Regions from separate parts of the Pectobacterium peruviense genome, predicted to be linked through region 2. Evidence: predicted binding sites of a transcription regulator. Region 2 holds the regulator's gene; each other region holds the start of a gene.
The links. Region 2 encodes LexA, which represses DNA repair genes until DNA is damaged. Its sites were predicted from a motif close to TNCTGTATGTACATACAGNA; they were not measured.
Positions count from the first base shown of each region.

Region 1: sulA (SOS-induced cell division inhibitor SulA) is a predicted target of LexA. The motif match lies at 2,674-2,693, and genes of this name have one in related genera.
Region 3: DUT67_RS11595 (metal-dependent hydrolase) is a predicted target of LexA. The motif match lies at 4,033-4,052, and genes of this name have one in related genera.
Region 4: uvrB (excinuclease ABC subunit UvrB) is a predicted target of LexA. The motif match lies at 2,453-2,472, and genes of this name have one in related genera.

Region 1 covers NZ_CP161826.1:1,830,136-1,838,111, forward strand. The annotation lists gene matP (macrodomain Ter protein MatP) at 147-605, shown strand; gene ompA (porin OmpA) at 683-1,783, opposite strand; gene sulA (SOS-induced cell division inhibitor SulA) at 2,146-2,652, opposite strand; gene DUT67_RS08310 (TfoX/Sxy family DNA transformation protein) at 2,876-3,496, shown strand; gene yccS (YccS family putative transporter) at 3,513-5,648, opposite strand; gene DUT67_RS08320 (YccF domain-containing protein) at 5,669-6,115, opposite strand; gene helD (DNA helicase IV) at 6,301-7,976, shown strand, end outside.
Region 2 covers NZ_CP161826.1:4,269,889-4,277,864, reverse strand. The annotation lists gene ubiA (4-hydroxybenzoate octaprenyltransferase) at 1-703, shown strand, start outside; gene plsB (glycerol-3-phosphate 1-O-acyltransferase PlsB) at 842-3,307, opposite strand; gene DUT67_RS19235 (diacylglycerol kinase) at 3,631-3,996, shown strand; gene lexA (transcriptional repressor LexA) at 4,107-4,715, shown strand; gene DUT67_RS19225 (CsbD family protein) at 5,162-5,371, shown strand; gene zur (zinc uptake transcriptional repressor Zur) at 5,417-5,926, opposite strand; gene DUT67_RS19215 (pirin family protein) at 6,033-6,731, opposite strand; gene DUT67_RS19210 (LysR family transcriptional regulator) at 6,844-7,740, shown strand; gene DUT67_RS19205 (glutathione S-transferase family protein) at 7,810-7,976, opposite strand, start outside.
Region 3 covers NZ_CP161826.1:2,550,370-2,558,345, forward strand. The annotation lists gene DUT67_RS11575 (ABC transporter ATP-binding protein) at 1-375, shown strand, start outside; gene DUT67_RS11580 (ABC transporter substrate-binding protein) at 391-1,680, shown strand; gene DUT67_RS11585 (oligogalacturonate-specific porin KdgM family protein) at 1,929-2,657, shown strand; gene paeX (pectin acetylesterase PaeX) at 2,996-3,958, shown strand; gene DUT67_RS11595 (metal-dependent hydrolase) at 4,069-4,644, shown strand; gene DUT67_RS11600 (L-cystine transporter) at 4,822-6,216, shown strand; gene osmE (osmotically-inducible lipoprotein OsmE) at 6,327-6,656, opposite strand; gene nadE (ammonia-dependent NAD(+) synthetase) at 6,883-7,707, shown strand; gene yddG (aromatic amino acid DMT transporter YddG) at 7,852-7,976, shown strand, end outside.
Region 4 covers NZ_CP161826.1:2,955,370-2,963,345, reverse strand. The annotation lists gene bioF (8-amino-7-oxononanoate synthase) at 1-269, shown strand, start outside; gene bioC (malonyl-ACP O-methyltransferase BioC) at 250-1,011, shown strand; gene bioD (dethiobiotin synthase) at 1,004-1,684, shown strand; gene uvrB (excinuclease ABC subunit UvrB) at 2,686-4,698, shown strand; gene DUT67_RS13420 (VOC family protein) at 4,727-5,158, shown strand; gene DUT67_RS13415 (hypothetical protein) at 5,286-5,861, shown strand; gene yvcK (uridine diphosphate-N-acetylglucosamine-binding protein YvcK) at 5,869-6,777, opposite strand; molybdenum cofactor riboswitch at 7,332-7,480, shown strand; gene moaA (GTP 3',8-cyclase MoaA) at 7,468-7,976, shown strand, end outside.

The DNA of each region.
Region 1 (7,976 bases), 2.4 Mb from region 2:
TCTCTCCGTCATCTTTCACACGTTGAAGCTCAAACCGTGTTTGGTTAATCGTCTTAAAAGCTGCCCGAAAGCCGCCAGAAAGCGGTCAAAATCAGGGAAAACTGTTATGCTTAAAGTAACGTTACGCGGTCACTGAAGAATTTAATATGAAATATCAACAACTAGAAAATCTTGAGTGCGGATGGAAATGGAAATACCTGGTGAAGAAGCATCGGGAGGGAGAGGAAATTACGCGTTTTCTGGAGCAAAGTGCTGCGGATGATGCCGTACAGGCATTGCTTAAAATGGAAAACCAGCCGATAAAAGTGCTGGAGTGGATTGCGCAATGTATGAATCTCACCTTAGAAAATCGGATGAAGCAAACGATTCGCGCACGGCGTAAGCGTCATTTCAATGCGGAGCACCAGCATACTCGCAAGAAATCGATCGATCTGGAATATCTGGTCTGGCAGCGTCTTGCTGCTCTTGCTCAGAGGCGTGGAGTTACCTTGTCAGAAACGATTGTGCAGTTAATCGAAGATGCTGAGCACAAAGAGAAGTATGCCAGCCAGATGTCGCTGCTTAAACAGGATCTTAAAGCCATTCTGAATAATGACGAAAACTGATCGATTTTTGTCATCTATCCCACTGGTAAAAAAGCATAAAAAAACCTCGCCGAAGCGAGGTTTTTTTCGTTAATAACTTAAGCCTGAGGCTGAGTTACAACGTCTTTGATGCCTTTAACTTCGATCTCTACGCGACGATCCGGTGCCAGGCAGTCAATCAGCGCAGCACGAGGTTTCACGTTGTCACAGGTAGAACCAGTAACTGGTTGAGATTTACCCAAGCCACGAGCAGAGACTTTGTTCGCAGGGATACCTTTAGAAACCAGGTAATCAACTACGCTCTGTGCGCGTTTTTCAGACAGCGCTTGGTTGTATTGCTCTGAACCTAAACGGTCAGTGAAGCCCAGAACAACAACGGAACCGTCTTTCGGATCCAGAGAGCTCAGCTGGGTGTACAGTTGATCCAGTGATTGCTGGCCTTCTGGTTTCAGCGTTGCTTTGTTGAAGTTGAACAGGACGTCAGATTTCAGGGTGAAACGCTTGGTTTCAACAACTGGAGCTGGCGCTGGGGTCGGAGCCGGAGCAACAACAGGTGCTACGCGATCATCTTGGCCGAAACGGTAAGACAGGCCAACACTCATCAACAGGTTGTCTGGACGGGCACCAACGGTACCAGCATCACCAATGTTGCTTACCCACTGGTAGTCAACGCGGGTAGCCCAGTTTTTGTCGATAGCGTATTCAACACCGATCGCAGCCAGCGGAGAAACACCAGTGTCGTCGTTGTTGATGTCAGCTCTTGTACCCGTGTTTACAGATGTGGCCGCATGGCTGTCAGCGCGCCATACCATACCACCCAGGCGAGTATAAACGTCCAGATCTGGCATAACTGGGTAGCTCAATTTAGCTGCCAGTTGGATGCCCTGTGCCTTGAAGCTAGCACTGTCATCGTTTGATGCAGTTGAGCCTGCATATTTCATGCGGCCCAGCCAATCGTAGCCCAGCTCAAAGCCCAAGTACGGGTTGGCTTGATAACCAACAAACGCACCAGCGCCTAACTTGCTTTTGATTGGGTTGTTAACGACACCAGTGTAACCATTGCCGTAGAAGCCAGTATCATGGAATTGAGACACACCCAGTTTACCACCGGTGTACCAGGTATTGTCTTTAGGAGCTGCTTGCGCGATGGTCGCGAAGCTAGCCAGTGCCACTGCAACTGCGATAGCTGTTTTTTTCATTTTACGCCTCATTATCATCCAAATCGGCAATTAACCTGGAGGGCTAATAAACCTTTGGTTAAAATCCTTTAGTCGGAGACTTTGCCCTTATTTATGACTCACTGTCAGTCAACTGACGTTATAAAAGAGCAACTCCAGCGAGTTAAAGTCTACAACCTGATGAGAAAGTTACAAGTATGATGTGATTTGTGTCATAAGAAAACCGCACGATTCATACATACTTGCTAACAAATAGTAGATGCTTTTGACAGATCTTACGCCTTTTGATTGTATTAAATATACCCAAAAAGCCCGCAGAATACCGCTCTGCGGCGATCGCCAAGACATATAGTTTGGATGAGCTGAGAAAATTCTTAATTTACTTAATGATACAATGTCGAATGAATTTTAAGGCTAGGAAACAGTCTATAGGCATCCCCTGCAGCATTTTCTGGCCGCATAATAAAGCCGTACGTATTTCCCGCCTGCGCCGCGTGCCGTAACCGAACCTTCTCTTCTTCCGTCAATTCGTGCGGCAGCCAGCACAAAACGGCGCTGTAATTTCCTGTCAGCAAAGCCTTTTCCATGGCATCTACCGTAAATAGAGGGTTGATGTGGTGGAGTTGCACCATTTTATCCAGTGGTAACCCAGATTGCTGGACCCATGGACGGCTCAATCTTTGCTGAGGAGAAAGCCACAGCAGCCAACGAGACTGTGTGCCCAACTGCTGTAAGAGCGGTAATAACAGGTGTGTGACTATGGGCTGATCGGCGTTGTACACGATTTCGCTGATAATTCCGCCCGTGGCAACCGAGGGTTCCGCAGCGTGTTGATTTGCAGAAAAAGATGACAACTCGATGTTGTGAGAGCTGATTGATTGCGTACGCATAATGAGTCCTACCCATAGTGACACTGTATGAACATACAGTATCCGCTGTGTGCGTGAAAATCAACCTGATTTTTTTGAAAGCGCTTCGCATATTCCTTATGCAAGAGACAGTAAACACATTTTATGTTTGAAGCCACCTCGGGGCTGTGTTTAATTATTTGTTCCTGCTACGAATATTTTAATTGTTCAGGAAGAGATCATTTCAATACTAAGGATTACGGCAATGAAGCAATTATGCAAAAAAAGGATTTTGCAATCTCAGCAATCTTTTTCATCTTTGGGGGATATTACTTCACGTTCCCAATTTGGTGGCTACAGCATCGCAGCAAATAAAATGATTTTTGGACTGGTGTCGGAAGGGGAACTTTATCTTCGTGCTAGTAAGAAAGATGAAGAATATTTTCAGCAGCGCGATATGCCTAATCTGATTTATACCAAACGCGGGATGCCGGTCCCGTTGAACTACTTTCTTGTCGACGAAACCTTATGGCAAGAACCTGTGCTGCTATTATATTTTGCCCGTATGGCGCTGCTGGGCGCCCAGTACGATAAAGCCGTCAGAAGCACAAACGGGCGATTAAAGGATCTTCCGAATCTTAATCATGATATTGAACGCCTGCTGTGGAAAGCGGGGATAAAGAATGTTGATGAATTACAGCATCATGGCGCGAAAAACAGCTATCTTGAGTTGCGGAAAGTCCGGGCTAATCTGAGCGTTAATGTGTTATTGGCGCTCGCTGGTGCCATTTGTGGCACGCATCAGGCGGCACTTCCTCGCGGTATCCGCAACGAACTACTGGAATGGTATAAAAACAATGCGGTATCCAAAGGACCAAAGCACTAAGAAACACAGCATGTTTTTACTGTGTCATCATGTCATTTTTTAGCTGTACGAGTTCAGGTAAGAGGCCGATCAGCAGGCCGATTTGCTGAGTAATTAATGATTCTTTGCTGTCTGACTCGGGTGAAAGGGATTGAATGCTGGTGGTAATGGTTTTCAATCCCTGATTGATACGCCAACTGTCCTCTTCTCCGCCGTGTAGCGCGTCATCAACATGACACACGGCATCATCCAACAATTGCAATGTTTCCGATGAGGTGATTTTTCCACGGTGTGCGCCGAGTGTTGAGATATAACTTAACAATGTATGGTTCAGGCACATGAAGCGGAATGCACCGTCCAGCTTATTTTTGATGGCATGAGGTTCAGAAGACATATTTGACACAACAGACGCCAGTTCTGCGTCGCAGTTATGTGCATCGCGGCGGGCAATGCGATAAGGCAAGCTATTATCTTTCCCCTGATGATACTGAATCATGATCGCATCAAGATAACGGCAATTGGCATTCAATGTCTTATTGATAACGGTTGGTAAACCGCGGAAATGCCAGTCTGGCCAGATAAAACTCACCGCTGCCCACGCAATCGCACACCCTAACAATGTATCAATAATACGTGGTACTGCGACCTCAAAGCCTTCACCCAATAGGTTGAAACAGAGCAGGACAAGCAACGTAATAAACATGGTCGCATGCGCGTATTGCACGTTGCGAAAGGCGAAAAACAGTACGCCGCTAATGACGATCAGCGTGAGTTGTCCTTCCAGTGAAGGGACGAAGTACAGGATGGGCAGGCCGAGCAAAATACCGGTCAATGTCCCGATAACCCTCAACGTCAGCCGCCGCCGAGTGGCGTTATAGTTGGGCTGGCAAACGAACAAACTGGTCAGCAGAATCCAATAACCGTGTTGCAAACCCGTTATCTGAATCAACGCGTAGCCGCTACAAAGCAGTACTGACATACGGATGGCATGACGAAACAGCGCCGACTGAGGCGTCAGATGGCGGCTAATGCGTAAGCGGATATCGCTCCAACCCGTGATTTTGTCATCTGCCAATGTGTTTTCAGGGTTGTTTTCTTGCTCAATAGCTTGCTCGGATTCGATGGTTGATAGCTGAGCATCAATGGCGCGCAGATTGTTCAATAGATACGTCAGTGCTTTGATTTGTGCGGAATCCGCCATTTTGTTGGCGGCAATACGCGCAATAGCGGATTCGAGATGCACAAAAGCCCGCTCAATACGGCTGTCATGCTGATATTTTTGGTGCAACAGAATGGATTGTGACAGTTGCTGACAGGATTTGGCCTGCATGCTCAGCAGGCGCTGAAAGCGAAATAAGACGTCGCTATAGCGCAATTTTTCACGCAATTGCGGATAGTAAACATGCGATGAGCTGGCTCGTTCGTGAATATCTTGCGCGACAAAATAGTAATGCAGAGTTTGGCGCGTCCCACGCTGGCCGCGATCGCCACGCAGACGTGTTAACAGCGATGATTTAGTCTGATTGAGTGTCGCAACCAGTTGGCTGTTTGCCATCGCGACGTCAATAAGCGGCTTGTCGGTTTCTTCTTCAATATCAGGATCGAATAGGTTGGCTTTTGCATCTAAGTAGCGAGCCAACTGCTGATAGCACTGCGCGAGGTTGTCCTGTAGCGGGCGGATTGGGAATATCAGGTGACCAAACAGCGTAAGCAAATTATACCACAATGCCCCGACCAGCAGCATGATGGGTTGCTGATACCAATTGTCGTAAAGCGAAATGCCTAGCATGGTATAAATCGCGATCAGCAGTGCGCCGAATGCGATAGTTGCATAGCGCTGCCCCAATGCCCCGAGCAGGATAAAGCCACAGGTCGATACTGCGAGGCCAAGGCCGAACAGCCAGGGATAGGGAAAAAGCAGTTCGATTGAAACGGAAGCGACAAAAAAACACGTCAGCGTAATGAACAAATTACGCAGACGTCCAGTGAGGCGATCGTCAAGGTCGGTGAGGGCGGCCGCGACGACGCCAAGCGTCACAGGAATGGTTGATGTTGGCTGACCTAACCACCAGGGAATGGCTGCTGCACCACTGAGTGCAATGAGAATGCGGATGGTATACAGCCAACTGCTGTTATACACATAGCGACGAATTCCTGGGGCAAAGGTGAGCAACGTAATATCCTTAGGTGCCGTTAGCGGTAGTGGCGGCGAGCATTATTTTCCCGCGCGGCCTGCGCCAGCTCGACGGAAACTACACGACGGCCTACTGGCCACAGCGCGATGGCGGCAATTTTAAAATTGGCGATGCCAACAGGAATGCCAATGATGGTAATGCACTGAGCGATGCCGGTAATGATGTGCGACAGGCAAAGCCACCAGCCAAAGAAAATGAACCAGAAGATATTCAGCAGAGAACCGCCAGCACTCAGAATTGCGCTCTTTTCATCCGGACGTAGCTCATCAACATGAATGGCTTCATTGCCATAAGGCAAGAACGACAGCTTGGTGATTTCCCAGCATGAACGCGTTAGCGGTAAGGTAAAAATCAGCAGCACGCTGACCACGGTAGCCAGAAGCCAGGCTAATGTGGTGAAAAAACCACCCAGTACGAAATTAAGGATGTTCAACACAGTACGCATAGTCTCTCCTGCACTTATAAGGTAACCAAACTTGCTGATGGTAAAAGAATTATCACATTAAGCATCAGGATATCCTAACCTGTTTTTAAGGCTAGAGCGTGAAGTCCGATAACGGGTAAACTAGGTAACAGAGAAACGACAAAGCATAGACAAATATCCTCTCACATAGTCATGGCGCGAACATCATGGAACTGAAATCTACCTCGTTAGGTAAACATCTGGCCCAACATCCTTACAATCGGGTGCGGTTACTGAATGCCGGTGTCGAAGTGAGTGGCGATAAGCATGAATACCTGATCCCCTTTAATCAACTGCTGAGTATTCACTGTAAAAGAGGCCTGGTGTGGGGAGAGCTGGAGTTTGAGTTGCCAGCTGGAAAAGTAGTGCGTTTGCACGGCACGGAGTGGCAGGAAACGCAGGCTTTCTACCGGCATCTTCTCAAATCCTGGCTTGACTGGAGCGAGGAGATGAGTCTGATCGGCGCTGAGGTTTTACAGCGTCAAACGGACAGTATTCAAACACTGATGCAGCAGGATAAATGGTTCAGTCGTCAGGCTCTGTCAATTTTGCAGAGTGCCATCCGCGATTCGCTGGCGGCACTGCCTCTGCCGGTTTCCCGATTAGAAACCTTCGATAACTGCCGTGATAACTACCAGCACTGCTTACGCTGGCTTGAGCAGGGCGATGACATGCGCACTGCGGCGAATCAGGCATGGATGGATCGCACGCTGGCGGCAGAGCAGCCTTTCTTTGATACGGTGGAGAGTTCGCCATTAAATATGTCGCAGAGTAGAGCTGTGATTAATGGTGAAGACGGTGTATTGGTGCTGGCGGGAGCTGGCAGTGGGAAGACTTCCGTGCTGGTGGCTCGGGCGGCGTGGTTAATACATCGACAAGAGGCGACGCCCGATCAGATCTTGCTGCTGGCATTTGGTCGTAAAGCGGCAGAAGAGATGAATGAGCGTATCCATGAGCGGCTCCACACGGATGACATTCAAGCTAAGACGTTCCATGCTTTGGCACTGCACATCATTCAGCAGGCTAGTCGTAAAGCTCCGATGATAAGCCAGCTAGAAAGTGATGCAAAACAGCGTCGTGAACTACTGATTTCTCACTGGCAACAGCAATGTGCTGAGAAAAAAACACAGGCTAACGGATGGCGACGCTGGTTAACGGAAGAGCTTGAGTGGGATGTGCCAGACGGTGATTTCTGGAACGATCCGAAGCTGGCGGGGCGGCTGGCGGGGCGGCTTGAGCGCTGGTTAGGGTTGATGCGTATGCACGGTGGCAGCCAAAGTGAAATGGTTGAACAAGCACCAGAATCCATTCGAGCGGAGTTTCAGCAACGCATTCGCCTAATGGCGCCGTTGTTGAAAGCCTGGAAAAAAGCGCTTAAGGACGAAAACGCGGTCGACTTCTCTGGCCTCATCCATCAGGCGGTGAATTTGCTGGATAAAGGGCGCTTTGTGAGCCCTTGGAAACACATTCTGGTGGATGAATTTCAGGATATCTCGCCACAGCGTGCGAGTTTGTTAGCGGCACTGCGTCGACAAAATAGTCGTACCTGTCTTTTTGCTGTAGGGGATGACTGGCAGGCAATTTACCGTTTTAGTGGCGCTGAGCTGGCGTTGACAACGGCGTTTGAACAGCATTTCGGCGTAGGTGAACAGTGCGCGTTGGATACGACTTATCGCTTTAATGAACGCATCGGTGACATTGCCAATACGTTCATACAGCAGAATCCGTACCAGTTAAAGAAACCCCTGAATAGCCTGAGCAAAGGGGATAAAAAAGCGGTAACCATTCTGCCTCAGGATCAACTTGAGCCACTTCTGGATAAACTGAGCGGCTTTGTTAAGGC
Region 2 (7,976 bases):
GGGTGTCTTCTTAATGCGTGCTGCGGGTTGCGTCATCAATGACTATGCCGATCGACATTTTGACGGCCATGTAAAACGCACGGCTTCTCGTCCGTTACCTAGCGGCGAAGTGAGCGAGCAATCTGCCAAAGTTCTGTTTGTCGTGCTGGTTTTGCTGGCGTTTGGTCTGGTGCTGACGCTGAATAAGATGACGATCTTGTTGTCTGTCGCTGGGCTGGCTTTGGCATGGGTCTACCCGTTTATGAAACGCGTCAGCCATCTGCCTCAGTTTGTGCTGGGTGCGGCATTCGGCTGGTCGATACCTATGGCTTATGCTGCGGTGAGTGAAAGCCTGCCTGCGACCTGCTGGATGATGTTTCTGGCGTATATCTGCTGGACGGTGGCTTACGATACGCAATATGCGATGGTCGATCGTGATGACGACTTGAAGATCGGCGTGAAGTCTACTGCGATCCTGTTTGGGCGTTTTGACAATATCATCATCGGATTATTGCAGTTCAGTATGCTGGCGTTGCTGCTGGCTTTGGGAAACATCACCGGATTGGGAATTCCCTACACTATTTCACTGCTGGTGGCTGCTGGGATGTTTATCTATCAGCAAATACTGACAGCCGGGCGCGAACGTGATGCCTGTTTCAAAGCATTCCATAATAATAAATATGCAGGAATGGCGATATTTATTGGTGTGCTGTTTGGCCTGTAGGCGGATCGGCAGATACAAAAAAGCAGCGATAAATCGCTGCTTTTTTTATGACGGAATGTGCTGTGTACTTGCTATGCCAGAGGTATCCACAGTTTGATGACGGTACTTCTCCGCCATCTTTCCGTTACTTCTGTCTGGCTATTCCTGTGTTTTTTCTTCCACTGCCTGACTACTTTCCATCTCAGTAGATGAGCTGGCGCTTTCGATAGTCAACCGAACTTCTGGCGTGATCAGATCGCCGAGGATGTTATAGATTGCCACGATATCGCCTTGCGCCGCTTCCGCACTGTCGGTGATATACCCTTCCGTACGTAAGGTTGCGACCAACGTTGAGAACACTGCTTTATCAAAGAATTCCGGCGCATTGATACCGTGTAGAACGGATAAGCGCTGTGCCATGTTTCGGCTTTCTTTCTCCAACGTTCCACGGTTGATTTCTGGGTTTGCGCACAGCAACGATAGCGTAATCGCATAACGTTGCAGCGTTTCACGCACGCCTGCCGATAGCAGTTGTAGCGTACGGATGCGTGGCGGGTTAATCGCCAATTGACCATCACGGCTACACAGTAACTCTTGTCGAGTCAGTTCGTTGGCCAACGTTTCCAGTACGTCCGGCAATTGTTCTTTGGAATAGTGCAGGAACAGCTCGGCTTGCAGCAGCGGATAGATCAGCGTGATTTGTCGGACGACTTCAGCAAGCGTAATTCGGCGATGATGGATGACGATGCTGGCGATCAGCGACGGTAACACCAACAGATGCTGGATGTTATTACGGTAATACGTCATCAGAACCGCCTGCTCGCGCGGCAGAATGATGATGTCGCCAATACTGTCCTTCTCCACTTCGAACTTGTTCATGCTCAGCGCGTGTTCCAACAGCTCATCCGCTGTCTTCTTAGGTGCTGTAATATCTTTGTGGTAGGGAACCTGACGCAGCAATTGCAGGTAGCAATCCAGCTGTTCGTGCATTTGCTCACGTGTCAGTGAGCGCTGGCGCGATGCTAACAGGGCGGTGGAGCACAGGTTCATCGCATTTGCTGCCGCAGCGTTATTGATGCGCACCATGATATCCATAGAGATATCCTGCACCGTCGGCGTTAGCCAGCTTGGACGCTGTGCCTCGATGGGATCAATCGCATCACGCCATTGCGGTACATGTTGGTTCAGATAGGTTGTGAGCGGGAGCGGTTCGCCGAAGTTCACGTAACCTTGACCCAGATTACGCAGCTTACGTAAACCGCGCACCATCTGCATAAAGCCTTCTTTTTCCTTCACCGCGCCGCGCAACTCTTTTGCATAGGTGCCGACTTCCATCACATGCTCGTAACCGACATAAATCGGCACCAGTGTGATAGGGCGCGTACCGCCTCTGAGCATGGCCTGAATGGTCATGGCTAGCGTACCGGTTTTGGGATCCAGAAGACGCCCTGTACGTGAACGCCCGCCTTCCATGAAGTATTCAACCGAATAACCCCGGGCAAACAGCTCACCCAGATATTCGCGGAAAATCGTGGAATAGAGTTTGTTGCCTTTGAAGGTACGACGAATAAAGAACGCACCAAGACGGCGGAAGATCGGTCCCGCTGGCCAGAAATTAAGATTGATACCGGCAGCGATATGCGGCGGTACTAAGCCTTGATGGTACAGGACATAGGAAAGCAGCAGATAATCCATATGGCTACGGTGGCAGGGCACATAGACAATGCCGTGGCCATCCTGCGCCAACTGACGAACGCGTTCGGCGTTATGGACGTTAATTCCCTGATAAAGGCGGTTCCACGTCCAGCTCAATACGCGGTCTGACAGACGCACCGCTTCGTAGGAGAAGTCGGCAGCGATTTCTTCCATGAGTGCAATGGCGTTTTGCTGCGCTTTCTCATGAGAAATCTTCTTACTGCGAGCCTCATCGTCAACGGCTTTCTTGATCGCTTTTGAATCCAGCAGCTTATTAAACAGCTCCTGACGCACCGGTAAGCGTGGGCCAACTGCCGCCAAACGCTGGCGAGAGAAGTGCATACGTGCGACACGTGCCAGTTTGTGGGCTATGGTTTTGTCAGTGCCATGCTCGGTCGCCATATAGCGTAGTGACACGGGGCTGGAGAAGCGGACAAAGCTGTCACGGCCTAACCACAGGACGGCGAAGAATTTTTCAATGCCGTTGAGCAATCGCAGGTGTGGTGTGGACTGAGAGTGACCTTCCCGACCAGGAGAGCGCCCAAACATCACGGAAACAGGCACCATCTGTACGTCTAAATCTGGATTGGCGCGGTGCAGGTCCAGATAATCGTGGAACAGCTTGACGGATTTCTGCTTGGGAACGTAATAACGGAAGACGCGCGGCCCGTCATTAATAAAGACGTGGCTAGGGAGTTCGACGCCATTGAATTCGAACGATTGCGAAGGATCGGGTAAGCCCAATGCCAGACATTTCGTGCGTAGCGTCAATAGATCTGCCTGAGAGTTATAAGGCAGAACATAGAGTATAGGACGTGAGGGATCTAACCCCAACTCGACCACGGGATCTGCGGGAATAACTTTACTTTTCACCAGCAGTTTCAGCGGGAGATTCAATAATTTATAATAAATTTTACGCCAACCTGACATAACAACGTGGAGCCTCTTGTTAGCAATTCGCCGCAAGGATACCAGAAACTGCGCCGGAGATCTGTGGTGATGAGACAACGCAGGTGCGTTAAAATGCGAACTATTTTGCATATACTCGTCATACTTCAAGTTGCATGTGCGTTGGCAGCGTTTAGTCACCCGAATCACTTACCTGAGTAAGCTCATCGGGATGAAATGAGAGACATCCCGTCTCTCACCAGAGGCCAGCCGTTGGCTGGTCAAATTCGTTCCCGACGAATTTGTCCCTCTCTTGCCGCCTGCCTGAAACTGGAATTATTTAGAGTCTAAATAATGGAGGATAAATGAATAAAGCAACGGGGATGACCCGGATTATCAAGGCTACCGGTTATTCCTTTAAGGGGCTGAAGCAGGCGTGGCAGCATGAGGCGGCGTTTCGTCAGGAAACGATACTGACGATTGTCGGCGTCATTATTGCTTGTTTATTGCCAGTGACGCTGGTCGAAAAACTGCTGCTGATTGGGTCTGTAGTATTGATTATGTTGTTTGAACTGGCCAACAGCGCTATTGAAGCCGTCGTCGACCGCATTGGTCTCGAGCATCACGAATTATCCGGCCGGGCGAAAGATATCGGGTCGGCGGCTGTCTTTGTTGCCATCTTGTTGGCTGCTGTCGTATGGGGCAGCATCCTCTGGCAACATTTTGCTTGACGGTGCGCATAAATGAATAAAAGTCAGGGGCTTTGCCTATATCCCGATTCCCAATTGTGCCTTACCTGTATATACTCACAGCAAGACTGTATAAACAACCAGGGGGCGGAATGAAAGTATTAACAGCAAGGCAGCAGCAGGTTTATGACCTGATCCGCGATCATATTGCGCAAACCGGAATGCCGCCAACGCGTGCGGAAATTGCTCAACAACTGGGATTTCGCTCTCCGAATGCGGCCGAAGAACATCTGAAAGCGCTGGCGCGTAAAGGCGTGATTGAAATTGTGTCGGGTGCTTCTCGTGGTATTCGCCTGTTAATGGAAGAAGAAACGGGTATTCCTCTGGTTGGGCGTGTGGCGGCAGGTGAACCTCTGCTGGCACAGGAACATATCGAATGCCGTTATCAGGTTGATCCTGCGATGTTTAAACCTAGCGCTGACTTTTTGCTGCGTGTCAGCGGTATGTCGATGAAAAATATCGGTATATTGGATGGCGATTTGCTAGCTGTACATAAGACAGAAGATGTGCGCAACGGGCAGATTGTCGTGGCGCGTATTGAAGATGAAGTAACCGTTAAACGCCTTAAAAAACAAGGCAATACTGTGCATCTTCTCGCTGAAAATGAAGAGTTCGCCCCCATCGTTGTTGACCTGCGTCAGCAAAGTTTTTCGATAGAAGGCTTAGCGGTTGGCGTGATTCGTAACAGCGACTGGAGCTAACCGTTATTGATGCACTGCTCTCCAATCTGGATCAGTGCATCATGTTCTGTGTATTAATCTGCTAGTCATATATATTTAGTTACATTTAGCTGCGTTCTCTACTCTCCCCTATTACCGCCTGTTTTTTCACTGCTTTTTTGCGATAGTTTTCCCTTTCTTTGCTCTATCCTAGTTACAGATACTTGGTTTTTTATTTTTAGTAAAATATTCGACTATAATTTTTATCAAGGTAAGCATTTTTGTCTTGATTGGTCGTTTGATGATTGATCATTAACTATCACATTTAGGTTCACCCAGTAATCAAGGGAGACAGTGGCGAAGAACACCGTGATGGTTAATACATTTATGATGCTACTTACTGAATAAGCCTATTTATCTGAAACTGACGCATAAGTTGGTCGTGACGATTCGTTTATGCGCAATGCACCTAAGGTATGGAGATTCTTATGAATAAAGACCAAGCCAGCGGTAACTGGAAACAGTTTAAAGGTAAAGCGAAAGAGCAATGGGGCAAATTAACTGATGACGATCTGACGGTCATCGAAGGTAAACGTGACCAACTGGTGGGTAGGATCCAGGAGCGTTACGGGTATGAAAAGGAAGCGGCAGAGAAAGAAGTTAAACACTGGGAAGATCATCACAAATATCACTGGTAGCAAACGTGATGTCTCTCCGCAGAAAAGGAACGATAGCCCTCAGGGCTATCGTTTTTTAATGGGAACGGTATGGTCGTGATCGCAATGATCCGGCTGTTTGCATGTCGCTACTTCCTGACAGCCTCCGCACAACCCGTGTGCTTCCACAACGCTGTGACGCAGTGTAAATCCAGACTGCTGTGCCAAGCTGCGTAGCGTTTCTTCCACACCTTCGGTTTGACGTTCCGTGACCTGCCCACAGCGATCGCAGATGAAAAGGGCAGACGTATGGCTGTGGTCTTCGATATGGTGACACAACACATAGCTGTTGTTTGATTCGACTCGATGAATGAAGCCTTGTTCCAGCAGAAAATCCAGCGCGCGATAGACGGTCGGCGGCTTGGCCTGAGGCTCGGAAACTCGCAGTAGGTCCAGCAGGTCATAGGCGCTGATAGCACCGGACTGCTGTGCCATAAGGCGTAAAACCTCTAGCCGCTGTGGAGTGAGACGCACAGCGCGCTGCTGACAAATCTGTTCAGCCTGGGCAAGAAGTTTGTCCTGTTTGGTTGAATCCATTGTCATATCACCCTGACGCATTGAGGAACAAGACGGATATCTTACCACGACTGAGTAAAAACGCCGAGTGAGTGACGTTTTCCTGCGAAGACAACAGACAGAGGAACTACACGACCAGATCGATGAGCAGTGCCCGCAACGGTGATTCTGCCTGTAGCGTCAACGTCGTTTCTTCCTTGATGAAGGCTCCGTCGCCACAGTGTAATGTTTCGCTGTGCTGGCTACCTTTCACCGCCATGGAACCGTGGATCAACTGGAGATAAGCCTGATTTCCCTGTAGGGCGATCGTGCTTTGCTCATTGGCCTGAAGATCGACATGATGGATCCAGACCTGCTGGCGCAGTTGTAGACTATCCTGCTCGCCTTCTGGTGAGGCAAGTAGAGTATGATTTGATGAATCCAGCCCCATACGCTGTAACGGGCTGTTCTCTCGGGTCTGGCAAGCATTCAACCATAACTGCAAGCGTGTCAGTGGTTTACTGGCATTGGTATTATGTTCGCTATAGCTGACGTTCGGCTGAGTGGCGAGCAACAGCACATCTCCCGCTTTAGCCTGAATGTGGCAGCCGTTGCTGTCGCGGTATTCCGCTTCGCCCTGAAGAATAATGTTCAGGATATCTACACGCGGATAGGTTCGAGGCTGGAATGAGGCTCCCGGCGCCAACACTTCCTGATTGAGCACGCGAAGAGAAGCATATCCCAGTAACTGTGGGTCAAAATAGTGACCGAAAGAGAATGTATAGCGTGCCTGCAACCAGCCATAGTCGGCTTGGCCGCATTGCCCCGCTGCTCTTCGTGTGATCATAATCTTTATCCCCCAGAGAATTATTTATTAAACTGATAGTAATTGTGTGGACGTTGGATTGTTAGCTAGTTAATCTGGTCGGTATATTCAAAATTCCTGAATGAGTACGAAGATGGCGAGAGAACGAGCATTGACGCTGGAAGCCCTGAGGGTGATGGATGCGATCGATCGTCGTGGCAGCTTTGCCGCCGCGGCAGACGAGCTGGGTAGGGTGCCTTCGGCACTGAGCTACACCATGCAGAAACTGGAAGAAGAGCTGGATGTGGTGTTGTTCGATCGTTCCGGGCATCGTACTAAATTCACGAATGTCGGACGAATGCTGCTGGAACGCGGACGTATCCTGCTGGAAGCTGCGGATAAACTCACTACGGATGCAGAAGCACTGGCACGTGGTTGGGAAACGCACCTGACGATTGTGACGGAGGCTCTGATTCCGACTCAGCGGATTTTCCCATTAATCGATAAACTGGCGCTCAAAGCGAATACGCAGGTATCAATCCTGACGGAAGTGCTGGCGGGTGCGTGGGAGCGTCTTGAGCAAGGTCGCGCTGATATCGTGATTGCGCCGGACATGCATTTTCGTGCGTCTTCCGAAATGAATACCCGCAAGCTGTACACGATGAATAACGTTTATGTTGCTAGCCCAGAACATCCTATTCACCAAGAGCCGGAGCCGCTGTCGGATGCGATCCGTGTAAAATATCGTGGGATTGCCATGGCGGACACCGCGCGTGAGCGTCCAGTGCTGACCGTGCAACTGTTGGATAAACAGCAGCGTCTGACGGTGAGTTCACTGGATGATAAACGGCGTGCGTTGCTGGCTGGGCTAGGTGTCGCGACTATGCCTTATCCGATGGTGGCACAAGATATTGCAGAAGGGCGTTTACTGGTGATTGGGCCAGAGCACCAGATGGAAAGCCAGATTATTATGGCGTGGCGGCGAGACAGCATGGGCGAGGCAAAATCCTGGTTCCTGCGTGAAATTCCAAAACTCCTGAACCAGCCCTAAATCCTGCGTTTTCTGAGGCAAGATGTGGAGCCACACCTTGCCTCAACACTTCATGCTTTACGTCAAACGTTAGTATAAATCGACAAACGCCCTATCACGGTGGTGAGGCTGGTTCAGATCTTGCTCTGGACCCAGCGAAATCACTCCGTGAGGATTAATCGTGCCGTGGCTGCGATAGTAGTGATGACGAATATGCGCCATATCGACAGTCTCAGCGATGCCAGGCGTCTGATAAA
Region 3 (7,976 bases), 1.7 Mb from region 2:
CTGGTCGAGAAAGACGGTCAGATTGGCGTTGTTGTGGGTAATAACGCGCTGGTATTGAACAGCGAGAAGCAAGACAAAGTCCGTAGCTATGTAGGACAAGACGTATTCTTCGGTGTTCGCCCAGACTATGTTTCCGTGTCAGATACGCCATTTGAAGGCAACCACTCACAGGGTGAACTGGTTCGCGTAGAAAACATGGGTCACGAATTCTTTATGTACATTAAAGTCGATGGCTTTGAATTAACCAGCCGCATTCCTTATGACGAAGGTCGGCTGATTATCGAGAAGGGACTGCATCGTCCGGTATATTTCCAGTTCGACATGGAAAAATGCCATATTTTTGATGCAAAAACAGAAAAAAATATCTCTCTTTAACAGGAGTAGTAACCGATGAAAAAAGCGATCCTACACACGTTAATAGCTTCATCTTTGGCATTAGTTGCAATGCCATCTCTGGCAGCCGATCAGGTTGAGTTGAGAATGTCCTGGTGGGGCGGCAACAGCCGTCACCAACAGACGCTCAAGGCAATTGAAGAGTTCCATAAGCAGCACCCAGACATCACAGTGAAAGCGGAATACACCGGGTGGGATGGTCACCTGTCTCGTCTGACAACACAGATTGCCGGTAACACTGAGCCAGATGTGATGCAGACCAACTGGAACTGGCTGCCGATTTTCTCCAAAAACGGCGATGGTTTTTACGATCTGAACAAGGTTAAAGATTCTCTGGATCTGACCCAGTTCGATGCAAAAGAACTGCAAAACACCACAGTTAACGGCAAACTGAATGGTATTCCAATCTCTGTTACCGCTCGCGTGTTCTATTTCAACACCGAAAGCTGGAAAAAAGCAGGTCTGGAATATCCTAAGACGTGGGACGAGTTGTTGACTGCCGGTAAAGTGTTCAAAGAAAAACTGGGCGACCAATACTACCCTATCGTGTTGGAGCATCAGGATTCTCTGGCACTGCTGAACTCTTACATGGTTCAGAAATACAACATTCCAGCTATTGATGTTAAAAGTCAGAAATTCGCCTATACCGATGCACAATGGGTTGAATTCTTTGGCATGTATAAGAAATTGATCGACAGCCATGTCATGCCTGATGCGAAATACTATGCTTCTTTCGGTAAGAGCAACATGTATGAGATGAAGCCATGGATCAATGGTGAATGGTCTGGTACTTACATGTGGAACTCCACTATTACCAAGTACTCTGACAACCTGCAACCACCAGCAAAACTGGAATTGGGTAACTACCCAATGCTGCCAGGCGCGAAAGACTCTGGTTTGTTCTTCAAACCTGCACAGATGCTGTCTATTGGTAAGTCAACCAAGCATCCTAAAGAGTCTGCTCAGCTGATCAACTTCCTGCTGAATAGCAAAGAAGGTGCTCAGGCTCTGGGTCTGGAACGTGGTGTACCGTTGAGTAAAGCGGCAGTGGCTCAGTTGACTGCTGATGGCGTCATCAAAGATGATGCTCCAGCTGTTGCCGGGTTGAAGCTGGCGCTGTCTCTGCCACATGACGTTGCTGTTTCTCCTTATTTCGACGACCCACAAATCGTTTCTCTGTTTGGTGATACCATCCAGTCTATCGATTACGGTCAGAAATCTGTTGAAGACGCAGCGAAATATTTCCAGCGTCAATCAGAGCGTATTCTGAAACGTGCAATGAAATAATGTAGACCTCGATTTATCCTGTAATTCATCCCTGCCGCACTGCCGGCAGGGATTTTTCATTTAAATTAAAACACCCGCTATATTCAACTCGATCTCCCTCACAATTTGAAACCCTATTTTACTTTTTGTTACTCAAACCGATCTCGATCACAGAACGTAATTTAATAATAAATAGAATAGAACTTGTCCCAAAAAGCATAATGCGTGTTTTTTATTAAGCGACAACCTAACCAATAGGGAATATAACAATGAAATTTAAATTATTAGCTCTGGCTGTTACGTCATTAATTAGTGTAAATGCAATGGCCGTAACAATTGATTATCGTCATGAAATGCAAGACACTGTCAAAAACGACCATAAAGATCGTCTTTCAATGTCTCACCGTTTCGCTAATGGTTTCGGTTTATCTGCTGAAGCAAAATGGAAACAATCCGGTTCTGACAATACACCGAATAAGCCATTTAATGAAACCGTCAGCAATGGCACTGAAGTTGTCGCCAGCTATGTTTACAACTTCAACAAAACCTTCTCTCTGGAACCAGGTTTCTCTTTAGATTCAAGCTCTGATTCCAACAACTACCGCCCTTACCTGCGTGGTAAAGTAAATATTACTGACGATTTGTCAACTTCCCTTCGCTATCGTCCTTATTATTTAAGAAAAAGCGGGAATACGAATAAAACTGGAGCAAGCAACTATACCCAAGAAACGGGTTATAATTTAACAGCCGTTGTTAGCTACAAATTCCTGAAAGATTATCAGATTGATTACGAATTGGACTACAAAAAAGCCAACAAAGCAGGACCGAGCGGTTTTCAAGCAGACAAAGAAAACTGGAAGATCGAACACGATGTCAAACTGGCTTATAAGTTAGACAAAAACTGGAAGCCTTATATGGCAGTTGGTAACGTTGTCGGCGATAAGAATACCGACGAGCGTCAAACTCGTTACCGTGTTGGTGTGCAGTACAGCTTCTAATAATGATCTTGTTATTTAAATAAGCGTTATTAGTTGGAAAAAGGGATGTTATTGTTAATCGATTTATTCAGTTTCATTTTTATCATTAACATCCCTTTATTATGATGTCCGTCGTAGGTTAAGCAGGTTAGTTACGTTTCTTTGTTATATCTGATTTAGCAACATGTGTTTTAGCAGTTGGAATTGCTGTGTCTGATTTACCCTCTTCGTGTATGAATGTTATTTCTTTATTAAAATTTGCGGTTCAGGGTAGTCATTTTTTCTCCGATGTGATGGCTACCCTATTTTTACCACCGTCCAACGACTCCCCCCTCATTCCCTTTGTCAGGTGATCTATCATGATTGTTCGTTCTCTGCTTGTCGGGGCCATTATGATGTCTGTAAATGGATTAAGTTACGCCCAACCTGTTTTTCCTGTTTGGCCACACGGTGAAGCACCGGGTGCCTCTTCTTCAACGTCACAGCCGCAAGTGGTCGAACGGAGTAAAGATCCATCTCTTCCCGATCGAGCCGCAACGGGCATTCGAAGCCCTGAAATTACCGTTTATCAGGCAGAGAAACCTAATGGCATGGCATTGCTCATTACGCCAGGCGGTTCTTACCAACGCGTCGTGCTGGACAAAGAAGGCAGCGATCTAGCGCCTTTCTTTAATCAACAGGGCTACACCCTTTTCGTGATGACTTATCGCATGCCCGGTGAAGGCCATAAAGAAGGCGCTGACGCCCCGCTAGCCGATGCCCAACGCGCCATCAGAACCCTGAGAGCCAACGCCGAAAAGTGGCACATTAACCCACAGCGTATCGGTATCATGGGATTCTCCGCGGGTGGTCACGTTGCAGCCAGCCTTGGAACTCGATTCGCACAGTCCGTTTACCCCGCGATGGACACCGTTGATAGCGTCAGCGCACGCCCTGACTTCATGGTGCTGATGTACCCCGTTATTTCTATGCAGGCGGATATTGCGCACGCCGGTTCGCGCAAACAGTTAATCGGCGAGCAACCCACGGAAGCACAAGTGGTGCGTTATTCTCCTGAGAAGCAGGTTACCGATCAGACTCCCCCCACGTTTTTGGTACATGCGGTTGACGATCCGTCAGTGTCGGTTGATAACAGCCTAGTGATGTTTAGCGCGCTGCGAGCAAAGCAGATTCCGGTAGAAATGCATCTCTTTGAGAAAGGTAAACACGGTTTTGGTCTACGCGGTACTAAGGGGCTTCCTGCCGCTGCTTGGCCTCAACTGTTGGATAACTGGCTGCGCGCGTTGCCTGCAAGCAACGAATTGCCGAAAGCCGCGCCATAAAAGGTATAGCGAACACCGTAACCGAAATAAATCGTTACGCCGTCACCGCTTCCGCAGGCAGGGATAATCTCTTATACTGTATAAAATAACAGTTTTATTTGAGAAGTTTCATGACTGCGGAAGGACACCTGCTGTTTTCTGTTGCCTGCGCGATTCTGGCTAAAAAAGTTGAGCTATCGCCAGCGCTGGCTGCCGGAGACTGGTGGCACATTATCCCCGGAGCACTCCTTACCGCGCTGCTGCCCGACATCGATCACCCAAAATCCGTTCTCGGACAACGCCTGAAGTGGCTTTCCGCGCCGATCGCCCGCCTCTTCGGACATCGAGGTTTTACCCACAGTTTTCTTGCTATCGCCGCGGGTATTTTTTTTATTCAGACGCGTCTGCCGCAAGATTGGCCGATTCCGACGGATGCCTACCATGCCATGATTGTCGGCTATCTAAGCCACATTCTCGCTGATATGTTGACCCCCTCCGGTGTCCCCCTGCTCTGGCCCTGCCGGTGGCGTTTCCGTTTGCCGATTTTAAACAGTCAAAAAGGTAACCAATTAGAACGCTTTCTGTGTATTGCCTGCATCGGCTTTTCACTGTATCAACCGCAAAAAAATTTGGATTGCTGCACCTACGAGCAATCATTTCGCTTTTTCCAGTCGGCACAAACGTACCTCTTTCAATACATGAAATAACAGCGTTGGTCGCCGTCAGACATATCTCTGTAACGTGATGGCAAAAGAACTGTTATTCTGTGCGTCTTTGTTATTTTTTATCGCGAAAGATCGGGCTGTCGCTTACGGCACTGTGCGTCATTGCACATCCGTAGATAGTGTGACGCAAAGCGATTCACTGATAGGGAGCAAAGCCGGATGAATTTTCCGCTACTCATAAATATTCTGCTATTTGTCGCATTACTACTCGGATTAGGTTACGCCAGTCGCAACCCATCCTGGAGTCTGGCGAAGAAAGTGTTGTTAGGGTTGGTTGTTGGGGTGTTATTTGGTCTGGTGCTGCATCTGATTTATGGCGGTGACAACCCGGTTGTTAAGCAGTCAATCTCATGGTTTAACATCGTCGGTAATGGCTATGTGCAGCTATTACAAATGATCGTGATGCCGCTGGTATTTATTTCCATTCTTAATTCCGTTGCCAAACTGCATAATGCCTCATCATTGGGGAAAATCAGCGTCTTGACGCTGTCTACCCTGCTGATCACCACGCTAATTTCTGCATTGGTCGGCGTTTTTGTCACCAACTTGTTTGGTTTGACGGCAACCGGACTCGTGCAGGGTGCGCAGGAAACCGCGAGATTAACAGCGATTGAAAGCAACTATGCCGGTAAAGTCGCCGACCTTAACGTTCCTCAGCTTATCCTGTCATTCATTCCTAAAAACCCGTTTGCTGAGCTGACCGGTGCAAACCCAACGTCTATTATCAGTGTTGTCGTCTTCGCCGCTTTCCTTGGCGTTGCTGCGCTACAACTGCTGAAAGATGACGCAGTGAAAGGCGAACGTGTGTTAATCGCGATTGACACACTACAATCTTGGGTGATGAAACTTGTTCGTCTGGTGATGAAGTTGACACCTTATGGTGTTATGGCGCTAATGACAAAAATGGTCGCCAGCTCTAACTTGCAAGATATCCTCAAGTTGGGCAGCTTCGTTGTCGCGTCCTATCTGGGACTGGCGATTATGTTCGGTGTCCATGCATTGATCCTGTCTTTCACGGGCATCAATCCAGCGCGTTTTTATCGCAAAGTATGGCCAGTACTGACGTTCGCGTTTACCAGCCGCTCCAGCGCCGCAACGATCCCTCTCAGCATTGAGGCACAAACACGCCGTATTGGCGTACCGCAATCTATCGCCAGCTTTGCGGCTTCTTTCGGTACCACTATTGGTCAGAACGGGTGTGCGGGACTTTACCCGGCGATGCTGGCTGTGATGGTCGCACCAACGGTGGGAATCAACCCGCTGGATCCTGTTTGGATCGCGACGCTGGTAGGTATCGTCACCATCAGTTCTGCCGGTGTGGCCGGTGTGGGCGGCGGCGCAACCTTTGCCGCGTTAATCGTCCTGCCCGCGATGGGGCTGCCAGTGACCCTCGTCGCGTTGCTGATCTCCATTGAACCGCTTATCGATATGGGTCGTACTGCGCTTAACGTTAGCGGCTCGATGACAGCCGGTACCGTCACCAGCCAGTTGATGAAGCAAACGGATAAAACGGTTTTCAACGCACAGGATGACGCGGAGTTGACACACCGCTAAGCTGCGCTTGCCGCACAAAAGAAAACGCCGACGGCTGATGCTGTCGGCGTTTTTTATTTATAACGTCTTCATATGCTCTTTTTGATGACAATTTCGAGCAATCAGGTTACTTAGCGCTGTGGATTTGTGTCATAAGCCTGGCAGGTCTGGAAACCTTTATTGAGAACATGTCCCGTGTCGTTGTAACTCACGAAATAGTTCTGCGCAGTCCCATCGCGGTTTTTCAGCAGATAATCACTACAGGTTCCCTTGGCATTCACCAGCCGTTTTTCCATTCCGCTGCCTGCGAGTTGATGCACCTGCTGCTTCGTCATTCCCACTTTCACATCTTTCACCACAGGCTCATTGACATAGCTTTCTGCTTTGTTATAAGCCGAACATCCCGCCAACATGACAGCACCTGCTGCCGCAATACACATCAGTAATCTGTTATTCTTCATTTCATCACCTCATTATTAATGGGTCACACTAAGGCTAGTCGGCTGCGACCACTTTTTCAAATCATAACGCGGGTATGTAACATATTGGCCGATAGTCTAAAACGGGTTATCTATAGGGAAAACGACTACCTGACAGCTTGTCCTTTTTCTTCACGTCGATTCGTTTTACACTCAAGTAATCATAATAATTCTTTTGCAGTATCAATAGGTTCAGGAGGGAGATGGCATGTCATTACAAAACGACATTATCACTGCGTTGGGTGTGAAAAGTAGCATCGATCCAGCACAGGAAATCCGTGTTAGCGTTGATTTTTTAAAGAATTATCTGAATGCTCACCCGTTCGTTACGTCGTTAGTTTTGGGCATCAGCGGCGGTCAGGATTCTACGTTAACAGGAAAGTTGTGCCAGACGGCTATCACGGAATTACGTAATGAAACCGGGAATTCTGGCTATCAGTTCATCGCCGTTCGACTGCCTTACGGCGTGCAGGCTGATGAAGCTGACTGCCAAGATGCCATCGCCTTTATCCAACCTGACCGCGTATTAACCGTAAATATCAAGCCCGCTATCGAGGCCAGTGAAGCCACCTTACGTGCCATTGGCTTGGAGCTTTCCGATTTTGTAAAAGGCAACGAGAAAGCCAGAGAACGCATGAAGGCGCAGTACAGCATCGCAGGCATGAATGCCGGACTTGTTGTGGGTACCGACCATGCGGCGGAAGCGGTAACGGGTTTTTTCACCAAGTACGGTGATGGCGGTACCGATATCAATCCGATTTTCCGACTGAATAAGCGTCAGGGTAAAGCGCTGCTGCGCGAACTTGGCTGCCCTTCTCATCTTTATACCAAAGCCCCAACCGCCGATCTGGAAGAAGACCGACCCTCGCTCCCCGATGAAGTCGCATTGGGCGTCACCTATGAAAAGATCGACGATTATCTGGAAGGCCAACAGATCGATGCTCATGATGCGGCGACTATCGAAAACTGGTATCGCAAAACCGAGCACAAGCGTCGTCCACCCATTACTGTTTTTGATGACTTCTGGCAGTAAACTATCGCTATGACCATCACCGGACGCGGATAATGGCGTCCGGCTTGCTATTAATTCCTTCTGCGCACTCTTCATCGATCCCTTCATCATTCGAGTAGCAGAAAAACCAACGTACAGGCAACGTGAAGCATGACGGGTATAAACATGACGCCACAGCGCGCCACACTCACGGGCCTACTGGCTATCGTCCTATGGAGCACATCCGTTGGGCTTATTCGTAGCCTGACCGAAGTGCTAGGCCCTCTTGGCGGCGCAGCGATGATTTACTC
Region 4 (7,976 bases), 1.3 Mb from region 2:
TCGCGCTGTTTCGCGCGGGTTTTTCGAACTCGTCATATCAACTGATGAATTCGCAGAGCGCGATTCAGCCGTTGATTGTTGGCGAGAACGCGCGAGCGCTGGCGCTGATGAACCATCTGCGTGAGCAGGGCGTGTGGGTTAGTGCGATGCGGCCACCGACGGTGCCGCCCGGCAGTGCACGTCTGCGCATTACGCTGACGGCGGAACATCAACCGGAAGATATCAATCGCTTGCTTACGGTATTGCACCATGCTGACAGAAAACTATAACAAGCAGGCGATTGCGCAGGCGTTTGGGCGTGCGGCGGGGTGCTACGACCGCTTTGCCGAACTGCAACGCACCAGCGGAGAACGTTTGTTGACGCTGATGCCTGCGCATAGTGGTTTGCAGGTGTTGGATGCGGGCTGCGGGACAGGACACTTTAGCCGTTACTGGCGTCAGGCTGGCAAACATGTGACTGCGCTGGATTTGTCGGCAGATATGCTGGCATATGCCCATGAACTGCATGTTGCAGATCGCTATCTGGAAGGGGATATCGAAAATCTGCCGCTGGCGGATCGCAGTGTGGACATCAGCTACAGCAATCTGGCAGTGCAATGGTGTGATTCACTGCCACGCGCGCTGGCAGAACTGTATCGGGTCACGCGGCCGGGGGGCGTTATTGCGTTTGCGACGCTGGCAGATGGGTCCTTAAGCGAACTGTCGCAGGCGTGGCAACGGCTGGATGGGACGCAGCGGACGAATCACTTTTTGCCGCTCTCCGCTATCGACGCGGCCTGCCAGCCTTATCGTCATCATTTGGTACAGGAACGTGAAGTGTGTCTTTTTCCCGATGTGCTGGCGCTGATGAAATCGCTGAAAGGGATCGGCGCGACGTGGCTGCATGAGGGGCGTTCGCCGGGGCTATTGAGCCGAGCACGTCTGGCGGCGTTGTCTGGCTGCTATCCGCAAGAACAGGGCGGCTACCCGCTCAGCTATCAACTGGTTTATGGAGTGATTTATCGTGATTGAACGCTGGTTTGTGACGGGCACGGATACCGAAGTCGGGAAAACGGTCGCCAGCACGGCGTTACTCCAGGCAGCTCGTCAGGCGGGACACCGTACCGCAGGCTATAAGCCCGTGGCGTCCGGCTGTGAGATGACGGCAGAGGGGATTCGCAACAGCGATGCGCTGACGCTTCAGGCCAATAGTAGCGTCCATCTGGATTATCAGACGGTTAACCCACTGGCGTTTATGGAACCGACGTCACCGCATATTATCAGCGCGGTGGAGCAGCGGCCTATCCATCTCTCGACCCTGTCAGCAGGGCTACGGGTAGTAGAAACACAGGCTGATTGGGTGCTGGTGGAAGGCGCAGGCGGGTGGTTTACGCCGCTGTCGGAGCAGGACACGTTTGCTGATTGGGTGATACAGGAACAGCTTCCCGTGATTTTAGTGGTCGGTATCAAACTGGGGTGTATCAACCACGCGATGCTTACCGCTCATGCTATTCAGCACGCTGGCCTGCGTCTTGGCGGGTGGATCGCTAATGACGTTATTGCGCCTGGGAAATGGCACCAGCCGTATCTGCAAACGCTGCAACAGCGCTTGCCTGCGCCGATGCTGGGTGAAATTCCTTATTTATCGGATCTTCTGCAACATAATCTGGGGCAGTATATTGATATTGGGTTATTAGCGGAGTAATTGACGTCATTAAGGCTTTTCAAGTCAGGTAAGAGTGGCTGAACAGGTATAAAACCAAGCGAATCGTGCCGTCTGTGGACCCGAATGAAATGATGGTCGGTCTACAGCGGTATTCCTGCCGCTATTATGGCGATGAGGATTTTTGGTAAGCCATCGCTTGTGTTTACTCATCGTAAGATTGTTGTTGTTTTTTACCCGCATCCCTTTCATGAGTATAAAATCTACATTTTTATCCAAATTAATAGATAAAACCTTCTTGAGTTTTTCTCTAACCCCCTGCTACGACTGAATTGTGGCATTTTAGCCCTCCGCTGTTTTTAGTCTTTTTCCGTCTAATACTTATGCGATAAATCACAGAAAGAGTGTGAAGAAAATCCATATCAGGGAGAATCACGAATGAAGCAGGTATTTCTCTAACTCAGTGCTGATGCGGGGTTGTGGGAGTTATCCACCATTTCTGTGGATAACTATGTGAATTATGGATAGACAACACGTTCTAACCGAGAGCTGGCGCGGGTTGTCGCTAGGTTGGCGCTATTCTCCACGGTTTTTCTAATCTATTTATTATCATATGGTTAAGTAAAATCAAGCGCCTTGAACAGCAACGATGCGTAGTTGCATAAATTAACGTCACGGGTCATCCCTACATGTTACATTTTTATCAAAGCTGGGGATAAAGCATCATGATTTTATCTGGTAGATTGAATATGAATGTGCTAGCAAATTCATTTGTCGATTAATCATCCAACCCAGCGATAATTTTCTTGATGCTGTTTTTATATCCAGTATCATGATAGTGGCAAATTTCGCTATTGGCACTCAGAATAAAGCATCGCGTGTTTAACGTTGTAGGGCGATGTTTGTTTGTGCGGTGAGTTGTGTCTCTGATGTCACAGCCTGTGCCGGATATCGTCAGTCTATGCCTTTTACCTGCCTCCGTGCGTCCACCCACGAACATCGTATTTAGCGATGAGTAATAACGATAAGTAGCGTGTTTAACGATGAGCAAAGCATTTACACTGAATTCCGATTTTAAACCAGCAGGCGATCAGCCTGAGGCCATTCGTCGTTTAAAGGAAGGTCTGGAAGACGGGTTGGCGCACCAAACGCTGCTCGGGGTAACAGGCTCAGGTAAGACGTTCACGATAGCCAACGTGATTGCCGATCTCAATCGACCGACGATGATGCTGGCGCCTAATAAAACGCTGGCAGCCCAACTGTACGGCGAAATGAAAGAATTCTTCCCCGATAATGCCGTCGAGTACTTCGTCTCGTACTACGACTATTATCAGCCGGAGGCCTACGTTCCAAGCTCGGACACCTTTATCGAAAAAGATGCGTCGGTTAACGAACATATCGAACAGATGCGTCTTTCTGCGACAAAAGCGCTACTGGAGCGGCGCGATGTGATCGTCGTGGCCTCGGTATCCGCTATCTATGGTCTGGGCGATCCCGATCTCTATCTGAAAATGATGCTGCATCTGACGCAGGGGATGTTGATCGACCAGCGTGCCATTTTACGGCGCTTGGCTGAATTGCAATATGCCCGCAACGATCAGGCGTTTCAGCGCGGTACCTTCCGCGTGCGTGGCGAAGTGATCGATATCTTCCCGGCGGAATCTGACGCAATCGCGCTGCGCGTTGAATTGTTCGATGAAGAAGTGGAACGGCTGTCGCTGTTTGACCCGCTGACGGGTCATATCCTCCAAACCGTGCCGCGCTATACCATCTACCCGAAAACGCACTACGTTACGCCACGTGAGCGTATTTTGCAGGCGATGGAAGACATCAAGGTTGAACTAGCCGATCGCAAGAAGGTACTGCTGGCGAACAATAAGCTGGTGGAAGAACAGCGGCTGAGCCAGCGCACACAGTTTGATCTGGAGATGATGAACGAGCTGGGTTACTGCTCCGGCATCGAAAACTACTCACGCTATCTTTCTGGACGCGGCCCCGGCGAACCGCCACCGACGCTGTTTGACTATCTACCAGCCGACGGGCTGCTGGTGATTGATGAATCCCACGTTACGGTGCCCCAGATCGGCGGTATGTATCGCGGCGACCGTGCGCGTAAAGAGACGCTGGTCGAATACGGTTTCAGGCTGCCTTCCGCGCTGGATAACCGGCCGATGAAATTTGAAGAGTTTGAAGCGCTGGCCCCGCAGACGATCTATGTGTCTGCGACGCCAAGCAACTATGAACTGGAAAAATCGGGCGGTGACGTCATCGATCAGGTGGTTCGTCCCACCGGGTTGCTCGATCCGATCATTGAAGTACGACCTGTCGCGACACAGGTGGATGACCTGCTTTCCGAGATTCGCCTGCGTGCTGCGATTAACGAACGAGTGCTGGTGACGACGCTGACCAAGCGGATGGCGGAAGACCTGACGGAATATCTGGAAGAACACGGCGAACGGGTACGTTATCTGCACTCGGATATTGATACCGTCGAGCGTGTGGAAATTATCCGCGATTTGCGCCTGGGTGAATTCGACGTGCTGGTTGGCATCAACTTGCTGCGTGAAGGGCTGGATATGCCTGAAGTGTCGCTGGTGGCGATTCTGGATGCCGACAAAGAGGGCTTCTTGCGCTCCGAACGCTCCTTGATCCAGACGATTGGCCGCGCGGCGCGTAATTTACGCGGCAAAGCTATTCTTTACGGCGACAGAATTACGGCATCGATGGCGAAAGCGATTAGCGAAACGGAACGCCGCCGCGAGAAGCAGGAAGCCTACAATGCGGAACACGGGATTGTACCGCAGGGGATCAATAAGAAGATTTCCGATATTCTGCAATTGGGACAGTCTGCGAACAAAGGCAAAGGGCGAGGCAATCGTAAAGCGGCAGAACCGGCAGCGCGTTATGAAATGATGACGCCGAAGGCGCTGGAACTGAAAATTCGCGAGCTGGAAAGCAATATGTTGACGCATGCGCAGAATCTTGAATTTGAAGAGGCTGCGGCCCTGCGCGATGAAGTGCAGGCATTACGCGCACAATTTATCGCTGCATCCTAGCGGTGCACGCGTTCACTGAGGATCGATGATGGATCATACTATACCGGGTGTAGAAGTACTGTTTGTGGCGGGTTTCGGGCCGATCGTGAAATCACTTTCTGCCAGCCATGCGCTCTATGTCGATACGCTGAAGTTGCCGCTGAAGCCGGTTGCTGAAGGGAGCGATTATCTGGTGACTGATGTGATGGATGGCGTGAAGCATTTTGCGCTGTGGCCACTGTCACAGGCCAGTGAATCCTGTTTCGGATTGGATAATTGGCCTGCGTCGCACCCTGAACCGCAAAGTTGGCTGGAGTTTGAAGTGGCTGACATGACGGAAGCGACAGAGGCGCTTAAAGTGCAGGGCTATACACTGCTGGTAGAAAATCGTCTTGAACCTTGGGGCCAGCAGGTAACTCGTTTCCTGAGCCCCGAAGGGATTCTGATTGGCGTGACTTATACGCCGTGGCTGCGGGATTGAAGGGGCTGCCATTAATGCACTCTTTTTGATGCGATGCTTCATTGTCAGGAGGACCTAGAGAAAATACGGCGGTCACTAACGACATCTGAGAACGGCTAGCTTCTGAGGAAATACGAGGTTTTAAGGGATGATTGATAGGGAATTAATCAAAAATAACGCCAAAACATTTCTTATTGTTGTTGCGGCGCTGTCTGGCTGGACGATATACAACTACCAGCAAAAAATGCAGTTTGAGGATTATCGCAATGAGCAGCTCAATCAGATTCGCGAAAGGGAACTCGCGTTGGTGAAGCAGACGTCGGTTGTGGATTTTCGTGAACAGCAATTGGCAACGCGCGAAGAGACTCTTGATAGCCAGATTCGGCAAATCGCTGAGCGTGAAGGGCGGCTTGATCTGCGTGAGCAGAACGTCGCGCTTTCGGTTAAGTCGCTGGAACCTGAATTAAGAATCAACAAAGTACGCGATGACCTTTCTGCTTTGATGAGCAAGTTCTCCGATTTAGGCGTAAACCTCGCTCATCTTCCACCGTGTAATGACGCCGATATGCTGAAACGCTATTTTCAGGCTGAGGCAATTTTGCATGAGATTGGCAGCCGTGCTCAGGCTGCGAAAATATACGAGGAATACCGCCCGTTCATCAGCATGAATACTCCCACGTTGGTGAACATGGAGCGCTGTGAAAGCCCGAAAATCCCGCGGTAGTGTCAGCCTATCCCAGCTTTTGCAGCACGACGTCGATGGCTTGGCGCAGTAATTGACGGTCGTGATGATGGGGCACATCCTCCGCAGCCAACGCCTGCTGCACGACTAGACGGTCACCTATCTGGCTGACATCAACTTTTGGGCCGACGATTGCTGCATCAATAACCGGTTTCCCCACTTTGCGTTCAATCCAGAACAATTTTTCCGCCAGCGTCAGGCGAGCAGCGGGATTGCTTTGTTCATTGCCTAGGTTGCCAATGTACACCATGGGTGCAGGCGTGCGGCGGAGCGCCTGCGTTAGATCCTCGAGCAGCAGCAGCGGCATTAGGCTGGTCAGGAAACTGCCGGGGCCAATCAAAATCAGATCGGCTTTGGCGATGACATCGATGGCCTCACGCGTTGTTGGTACGGTTGGATACAGCATCAAATCTTGCGGTAAGGCCGCCAACTGATCGATCTCGACTTCGCCATAAACGGGGTTACCTTGCTCATCAATCGCCATTAAATCGACAGGGTGCTCGGACATCGGAATTAAAAAGGCGTCCACTTTGAGCAAATTGCGAATCAGATTGATAGCTTCCAGCGGGCGCACGCTCAGGTGATCGAGTGCTTTTAGCATCAGGTTACCCAGATTGTGTCCGGCAAGCTCGCCGTTACCGTTAAACCGATATTCAAACATCGCAGAGGCTACGCTGGGCGTTGTGATCAGTTGGTTCAGACAGTTGCGCGTATCGCCCCAGGCAAGGCCACCTTCGGCGCGGCGGATGCGGCCGGTAGAACCGCCGTTATCCGTGGTCGTGACAATGCCGGTTAGCCGTGAACCCAGGGAAGAGAGCGAAGACATGACACGACCTAAACCGTGTCCGCCTCCTAACGCGACAACCCTGTCGAGGTCGGCCAACGTGCGATTGCGCATAGAGAACCTTATGAATAAGTCAGAGGAATATGAATAACGTGTATACCCGTCATACTTCAAGTTGCATGTGCGTTGGCTGCGTTCAAATACTCGGCCCGTCGTGGGACTCGCCCTGAAGGGCCGCTGCAAGCAGCGTTCAAATCTGCTCCCGGCAGATTTGTCACCCGAATCACTTACTTGAGTAAGCTCATAGGGGGTCCTTCCCTTGCCGGTTACGATGCTCATTGCCGAGCATCGCCCTCGCGGGCCAACGCTTCGCGTTGTTCAAAACGAGTACGTTTTGTCCTGAAACTCGAATTATTTAGGGTATAACAATTGCCGCTAAGGTAGCTGATTTCACCTTAAAAGGCGAAAAATCCTCACACTGGCATGACCTGAGACAATTTCTACCACACATTTTCCCGTATGCTGTGCAACATAAGATATTGAAAATACGTTATATATTATTTTATATATCGATTTTGAGAGTGGTTAGCGGGGCTTTTTCGCAGTAAACTGCTCAATGAAATCACGGTTCTTTACTGGTAATCCTACCGCTGTCTGACGGATAACCGATGAGAATCAAACTCCTAGCCTTGGTGCCTAAGTGATGCGCTTATTGCGCATGATACGGTGCCTTGGCCGTGGCCTTCGCGGTCACCAGGGTGCGAGGTAGAAATGCCAGCATCTCCCGTATTTGGAAAGGTGTTTATGGTGAGTCAACTGACTGATGCGTTTGCGCGCAAGTTTTACTATTTGCGTCTGTCTATCACAGACGTCTGCAATTTTCGTTGTACCTACTGTCTGCCGGATGGTTATCAGGCCAATGGCACCAATCCACATCGCTTTTTATCACTCGATGAGATTCGTCGCGTCAGCCGCGCCTTTGCTGAGTTGGGAACGGAAAAAGTCCGTCTTACCGGTGGTGAACCGTCTTTGCGTCGTGACTTCGTCGATATCATTGCTGCTATTCGAGAAAATCCAGCCATTCGTACGCTGGCGGTGACCACCAACGGTTACCGTCTGGCTCGCGACGTGGCGCAATGGCGTGATGCCGGACTAACGGCACTGAATGTCAGCGTCGACAGCCTGGATGCGCACCAGTTTCATGCAATTACCGGGCAGGATAAATTCCGCCAGGTGATGGACGGCATCGATGCGGCGTTTGACTGCGGTTTTGCCAAAGTTAAGGTTAACACCGTGTTGATGCGTGATGTGAA